One region of the Marinomonas sp. FW-1 genome, then DNA from elsewhere that is predicted to be linked to it. Evidence: riboswitches for the same ligand, from Rfam matches in the RefSeq annotation. Region 1 holds a riboswitch; the other holds the start of a gene.
What was found. Region 1 has a riboswitch for thiamine pyrophosphate ahead of thiB (thiamine ABC transporter substrate binding subunit). Riboswitches for the same ligand answer to the same signal wherever they lie in the genome.

Region 1 (3,419 bases):
ACCCAGGTGCAGATAAAAAAGCCTTGAAGAATATTAACTTATCATTGCCAGCTGGTAAGACTCTGGCTTTGGTAGGGCGGTCTGGTAGCGGAAAGTCTACGATGGCTAATTTGATTCCGCGTTTTTATAATTTTGAAGACGGCAGCATTAATATTGATGGTGTTTCCATCAATGATTATAAGTTGACGGAATTGCGTTCTAATATTGCTTTAGTTAACCAACAAGTCGTTTTGTTCAATGGTACAATTCGCGAAAATATTGCTTATGGCCACTTAAGTGATGCTGACGATGACGCTGTAATTGATGCCGCGAAAGCAGCGAATGCTTGGGGTTTTATTCAAGAGCTTGATCATGGCTTAGATACTATGGTTGGTGAAAATGGTGTATTGCTTTCTGGTGGTCAACGTCAGCGTATAGCCATTGCGCGAGCTATTTTGAAAAATGCGCCAATTTTAATTCTAGATGAGGCTACTTCAGCATTGGATACGGAATCTGAACGAGCCATTCAGGCCGCTTTAGATGGCTTGATGGAAAATCGTACAACGATTGCTATTGCTCATCGATTATCAACCATTGAAAACGCCGATATTATTGCAGTGGTTGACCATGGGGAAATTATTGAGCAAGGCTCCCATAGTGAGTTGTTGGCGATGAACGGAGCTTACGCTCAACTTCACAATCAGCAGTTTAGTGAGACGACAGCCTAATTATGTGGCTTTACCGTATTCTGATTCATATCTTTTCGCCGCTTGTGCTGTTGAAAATTCGACGTTTTAAAAAAGACTATGCGAATTATAGAGCGAATGAAGCATTTGGCTTTTGGCCCTCAGTAGAAGCCGATTTATGGATTCATTGTGCGTCTGTGGGTGAGGTGCTTGCCGTTCGCCCTTTAGTGCTTCAGTGGCGTGAAAAGTGTCCTACGAAAAAGTTATTAATTACTACTATGACCCCAACGGGTGCCGAACAAGTGGTTAAAACTTTTCCTTTTGCAGAGCATCGATATCTGCCTATGGATTGGCGTTCTAGTGTAAAAAGAGCGCTTAAAAAACTTTCCTGTAAGCACCTTCTGGTTGTTGAAACTGAGCTTTGGCCGAATTTATTACAACTCGCAAAACAACGTGGGTTGCGAGTAGAAGTGCTAAATGCTCGATTAAGTGAACGTTCTTTTCAACGCTACCAGAAGTTCTCAATTATCTCGCGTCCTTTATTCGCTTTGCCTGATTGCTTTTTGGCTCATGCGCAAGCGGATGCTGTGCGCTTTGAGGCGATGGGGGCAAAGAGAGTGCTTGTCACAGGAAGTATTAAATTTGATCTTGCTGTTCCTCCTGAAGTATTTCAGGCTAATTGGCGTAGTCAGCTAGGCTCTCGATTTGTTTGGGTGGGAGGCAGTACTCATCAGGGTGAAGATGAATTGCTTTTGCGTATTCACAAAGCCTTGTTGGAAAAGCAACCTGATGCGTTATTAATATTGGTTCCGCGTCATCCGGAACGGTTTGAAGCGGTGAAAGCGTTGGCAGAGCAATTTTTTGAACGTGTAGCATTGCGTAGTCAAACCCCACCAGATCAATGGCGTCAGTTTGATGTCGTGATAGGTGACTCTATGGGAGAGCTGATGTATTACTATCAGGCAGCTGATATCGCTTTTGTTGGCGGTAGCTTGATTAAACGGGGTGGCCATAATCCCATTGAACCGGCCTTACTTGGTAAAGCGATTTTGGTTGGTCCATATACGTTCAACTTTCTGGATATTACCGAACAGCTTTTACAAGTAAACGGTGCCATCCGTTGTCAGGATGAGGCACAGTTAGAAAAAGTGGTTGTGGATCTTGCTGGGCAATCGTCTCAACGATTCCGACTTGGTCAGTCGGCATTACGTTTCGCTGAAAAAAATCAAGGTGCTGTGACGAGAGTGCTTAGCGAAATAGACTTCCGTTAAGCGACTCTTTACAATAAGCGCTCAATATCTCATGGGGTGTTCTAGTGTTTAGTCAATGCTAGAGCTGAGAAGCAGATTTTCTGCTAACCCACCGAACCTGATCCAGATCATGCTGGCGTAGGAATCGAGATAGCAAGTGAAATAACTGACACTCGTTGTCATTAACCATCATACTTGCCGTTTCCCCTGTACGCCGCTCACTTATTTTAGGAGCGACACTTTGCAATTACTTTCGTTAACCTCTACCTTATCCGCTTCATTTATTGCTTTTGGCCTTACCATTTCGCCTGTGGCTTTATCAGCAGACACCTTGAATGTTTATACCTATGATGCCTTTGCATCTGATTGGGGCCCGGGCCCTAAGATAAAAGCTAACTTTGAAAAAGAGTGTGCTTGCGAAGTCAATTTCGTTGCATTGGATTCTTCAGGGGGGATTTTATCTAGAGCGCAGCTTGAAGGGAAATCGTCTCAAGCGGACGTGCTTTTGGGGTTAGACCTTAACCTAATGGAGGCTGCGAAAGACACTGGTCTGCTGGCAAATCATTCTGTTGATACTTCTGCTGTGACGATTGATGGCGGTTGGTCTGATAACATCTTTGTGCCATTTGATCAGGGGCATTTTGCTTTTGTGTACAATTCTGAAACGCTTTCAAATCCACCAACCAGTTTGAAAGACGTAGTAGACAATCAAGACCTTCGAGTTATTTATCAAGACCCACGAACCAGTACCCCAGGTTTAGGTTTATTGTTGTGGATGAAGTCTGTGTATGGTGATGAGGCAGCTGATGCTTGGGAGCGTTTAGCAAGTCATACCGTTACTGTGACGAAAGGTTGGTCTGACGCTTATGGTTTGTTTTTGAAAGGTGAGGCGGATGTCGTGTTGAGCTATACGACTTCTCCTGCATACCACATTGTGGCCGAAGGTGAGGAAAAGTATAAAGCAGCCTCTGCCAGTGAAGGGCTTTATCCACAAATTGAAGTGGCAGCAATGATGAAAAGCGCGCCTAATCCTGCGTTGGCTAAGCGTTTTATGCAGTTTATTCTGCAGCCAGGTTTCCAATCGACTGTAGCGACAGGAAACTGGATGCTGCCAGTTGTTAAGCTGGATGAAAAGTTACCATCCGCATTTGATGATGCTTTAAAGCCAACTAAGAGTTTGGTTCTGCCTGCGAAAGACGTTGCACAAAACCGTAAGGCTTGGATTGATGAATGGTTGAATGCGACAACGCGATAACAGGAACTAATTTGCTCTTTTTTCACACGATCAAAAGGCTCACGCCAGCATTAATAGGTGTTGGTGTTTTCTTGTTAGTAGGAGCTGCCAGTCTGGCAGCTCTTTTGCGTTACAGTGATCTTCCGTCTTGGGTCGGTTACTTGCAACAACCTTACCTTTGGCGAGTGGTTCGCTTTTCTTTATGGCAGGCACTGCTCAGTAGTGGTATCAGTTTACTTATCGCTATACCTGTAGCCTCTTGTCTTATCC
Region 2 (3,419 bases), 1.2 Mb from region 1:
GATCGTAGCCCGGTGCGATGTCTTGTGTTAATGGCCCTAAGGTGTAAAACGGTGCCTCATGACAATGCTTCAACTGTTCTGTCATGTTCTCTTCGATCAGCTGCATCGGCACGTGCCCAGGACCTTCGATCATCACTTGCACATCGTATTCCCAAGCGATTTTCGTTAGCTCACCCAAAGTACGTAGCTCCGACATTTGCGCTTCATCATTGGCATCCATAATTGACCCCGGACGCAGACCGTCCCCAAGTGACAAAGCCACATCGTAGGCCGCACACAATTCACAAATTTCACGAAAACGCTCATACAAGAAGCTTTCTTTATGATGCGCTAAGCACCACTTCGCCATAATGGAACCGCCACGAGAAACAATGCCAGTTAAACGTTTGGCCGTCATAGGGACATAGCGCAACAAAACGCCGGCGTGAATGGTAAAATAATCCACACCTTGCTCTGCTTGTTCGATCAAGGTGTCGCGGAAAACTTCCCAGTTCAGATCTTCAGCCACACCCTCCACTTTTTCCAACGCCTGATAAATCGGTACAGTTCCAATAGGCACAGGCGAGTTTCGCAGTATCCACTCGCGGGTTTCGTGAATGTTTTTTCCTGTCGACAAATCCATCACCGTATCCGCGCCCCAACGAGTCGACCAAACAAGTTTCTCTACTTCTTCCTCAATGGATGACGTTACCGCCGAGTTACCGATATTGGCGTTCACCTTAACCAAAAAGTTACGACCAATGATCATAGGTTCAGATTCAGGGTGGTTGATGTTGTTAGGAATAATAGCGCGCCCCCTTGCGACTTCATCCCGAACAAATTCTGGTGTGATACGTGTTTGCAAATTCGCCCCAAAGCTTTGCCCTGGATGCTGCTTCAATAGTAATTCGCTCTTAATGGCATCGATATTTTGATTTTCACGTAAAGCAATGTATTCCATTTCTGGTGTCACAATACCTTGACGAGCGTAGTGCATTTGCGTCACGCACTTACCTTGGCGCGCTTTACGTACTTTAGGCAACGCCTTAAAACGCAGTTCATCAAGTGCCGAGTTTTCTAAACGTGATTGGGCAAATTCAGACGACACGCCAGACAGTATCTCGGTGTCTTCACGCTTATCAATCCAAGCAGCTCGCATTGGTGCCAAGCCGCGATACACATCGATATTTTCCTCCGGATCAGCATAAGGTCCAGAACAGTCGTAAACGTAAATAGCCTCATTAGGTTCAAAGGTTAGGTTGTCTGGATCTGAGCCAATGGGCGTATCAGTCAAATTGATTTTACGCATTGGAACGCGAATAGAGTCATCCGAACCGGTTAGATATATGCGCTCGGACGCGGGAAAAGGTTTGGCTTGCAAGGACTCAATAAAAGATTTGGCAGCTTGACGCGTTTCTTCTCGAGACTGCTTTTTTGAAAGTTTGGTTGGTTTTTCTTGTGGTTCGTTAGTAGCCGACATAAGCATTTCCCTTATTATTAAAATGGAGAATTGCTTGTCTGGGGTGCTGTTTTACAGGCAAACGCAATGCTGGCGTTAATTTGCAAAACATGAACCCTGAATTTTATTTGAAAAGAATGCTTAGAAATAAGACAGCATCGATTCCATAAAAATCAGGAGTTCATTCGATGCAGAAAAGAAAAATTGAGACTTTCTTGTTTCCTACGCGGGTTTTAACCCGATCAGGTTCTGCGGATCCCGCACTTAATTATGCGATCTCAGCCAAATGGCACTCCGACAAGTAGGGCTGAGTATACTCAGTCTTATCGGAATGTAAACACCCACGTTTTAAGTGGGTGTTTAACAAAAACAAACGTTGTGAATCTATTCGCCTTGCATTTCCAACGCCATTTTATAGAGGTAATTTTTCTTCTCACCCGTCAATTTGGCTGCCATAGCCGCGGCTTGCTTAACCGGCAGATCTTCTAACAAAATGGTCAGAATACGTTTCGCTTCTAGCTCTGCTTCATTACCGCTTTCTTGGGTAAAACTCAGCATAACAACAAATTCACCACGCATTTGGTTGGCATCTTCGTCGAATTTGGCAAGAATCTCAGCTGCCGTGCCTGATAGAAACGTCTCGAATGTTTTGGTAACTTCACGTGCCAAAACAAGCTGCGCGTCCTCACCATACACTTTTTGCACATCCGTTATAGAATCATAGACCCGATGAGTAGATTCATAAAAAACCACGGTGCCAGTTTGCTTTTTCCAAGACTCAAATAAGTCACAGCGTCCTTTCGATTTAGCGGGCACAAAGCCTGCAAAAAAGAACTGATCGGTAGGCAAACCAGAGGCACACAATGCTGAAATCAATGCACAAGCGCCAGGAATTGGCACAACTTTATGACCTAACTCACGTAAAGCATGCACCACATGATAGCCAGGATCTGAAATCAAAGGCGTTCCAGCGTCCGATACCAAAGCCACACTTTTTCCTTCATCAAGCAAGCTGGCAACATAGTTCGCTTTATCTTTTTCATTATGGTCGTGAATAGAAAATAATTTTGCTTCAATGGCAAAATGATTCAGCAAACGTCGTGTGTGCCGAGTATCTTCTGCAGCGATATAGTCTACATCGCGTAAAGTTTGTTCAGCTCGTTTACTGAAATCGTCTAGATTACCAATTGGGGTCGCAACTATGTACAGCGACCCTCTCGCATCATCAGAACTATGTGGTAACATGTTGCCTCTTTTATTTGTCATTTTATAAGCTTATGAGCCTAATTAATTACCGCATCATATCATTAACTCTTTGCAGTGTGCTGTTAAGTGCCTGTAATTCCATGAATTTAAACATGGAACAACAAACTGCAGCTCAAAAAGCCAACATGAAGGCAAAGCAAGAAAACACTTTGCCAGCAAGCATTTATCATCCAAGAAAAACATCAGATGTTTCTGAAGAACTTGCCAACAGCTTCTCGTCAGCAAGAAGTCTTTATGAACAAGGTGAATTCCAACAGGCTTTAGATGTACTTGAGAGTGACGTTCTCACTAAGACCTCTTCACTTCGTTTTTCTGGCTATTTGTTAGCAGCACAGGCCGCCGCGCAATTAGACAGCGCCATCGATGCCATGAATTATCTAGCTCAAGCTGATACCTTGGCCGCTGCTCGTCACCCAGATAATCAAAACAACCTAAAAGAAACCAAAGCCAGCATTCTCGCACACTTTGGTAACTGGTTAGACGTCGTTAAACTTCGTATGGATTTGTCTTTTAACCTTCCTCTAAATGAAGGCGAAAGCAATCAAACTAAGTTATGGCTTGCTATCCAAAACCTCACTCAAAATGAGGTTGATGAGCTGTATCAACAACAAATCCCTCTCTTGAATGGCTGGCTAACAATCAGTGGGATTTTACGCAATCAATCCCTCTCAATCGAACAACAGCTAAAAGTATTCGAAAATTGGAAAGCGGAAAA

Region 2: it holds a riboswitch for thiamine pyrophosphate, as region 1 does, so the genes downstream of both, thiC (phosphomethylpyrimidine synthase ThiC) here and thiB (thiamine ABC transporter substrate binding subunit) in region 1, are expected to answer to the same signal.

Annotation. Positions count from the first base shown of each region.
Region 1 is NZ_CP025987.1:955,442-958,860, forward strand. It holds gene msbA (lipid A export permease/ATP-binding protein MsbA) at 1-707, shown strand, start outside; gene C1X04_RS04435 (3-deoxy-D-manno-octulosonic acid transferase) at 710-1,936, shown strand; TPP riboswitch at 1,959-2,078, shown strand; gene thiB (thiamine ABC transporter substrate binding subunit) at 2,157-3,170, shown strand; gene C1X04_RS18625 (ABC transporter permease subunit) at 3,182-3,419, shown strand, end outside.
Region 2 is NZ_CP025987.1:2,200,084-2,203,502, forward strand. It holds gene thiC (phosphomethylpyrimidine synthase ThiC) at 1-1,459, opposite strand, end outside; TPP riboswitch at 1,641-1,745, opposite strand; gene rsmI (16S rRNA (cytidine(1402)-2'-O)-methyltransferase) at 1,823-2,683, opposite strand; gene C1X04_RS10310 (penicillin-binding protein activator) at 2,797-3,419, shown strand, end outside.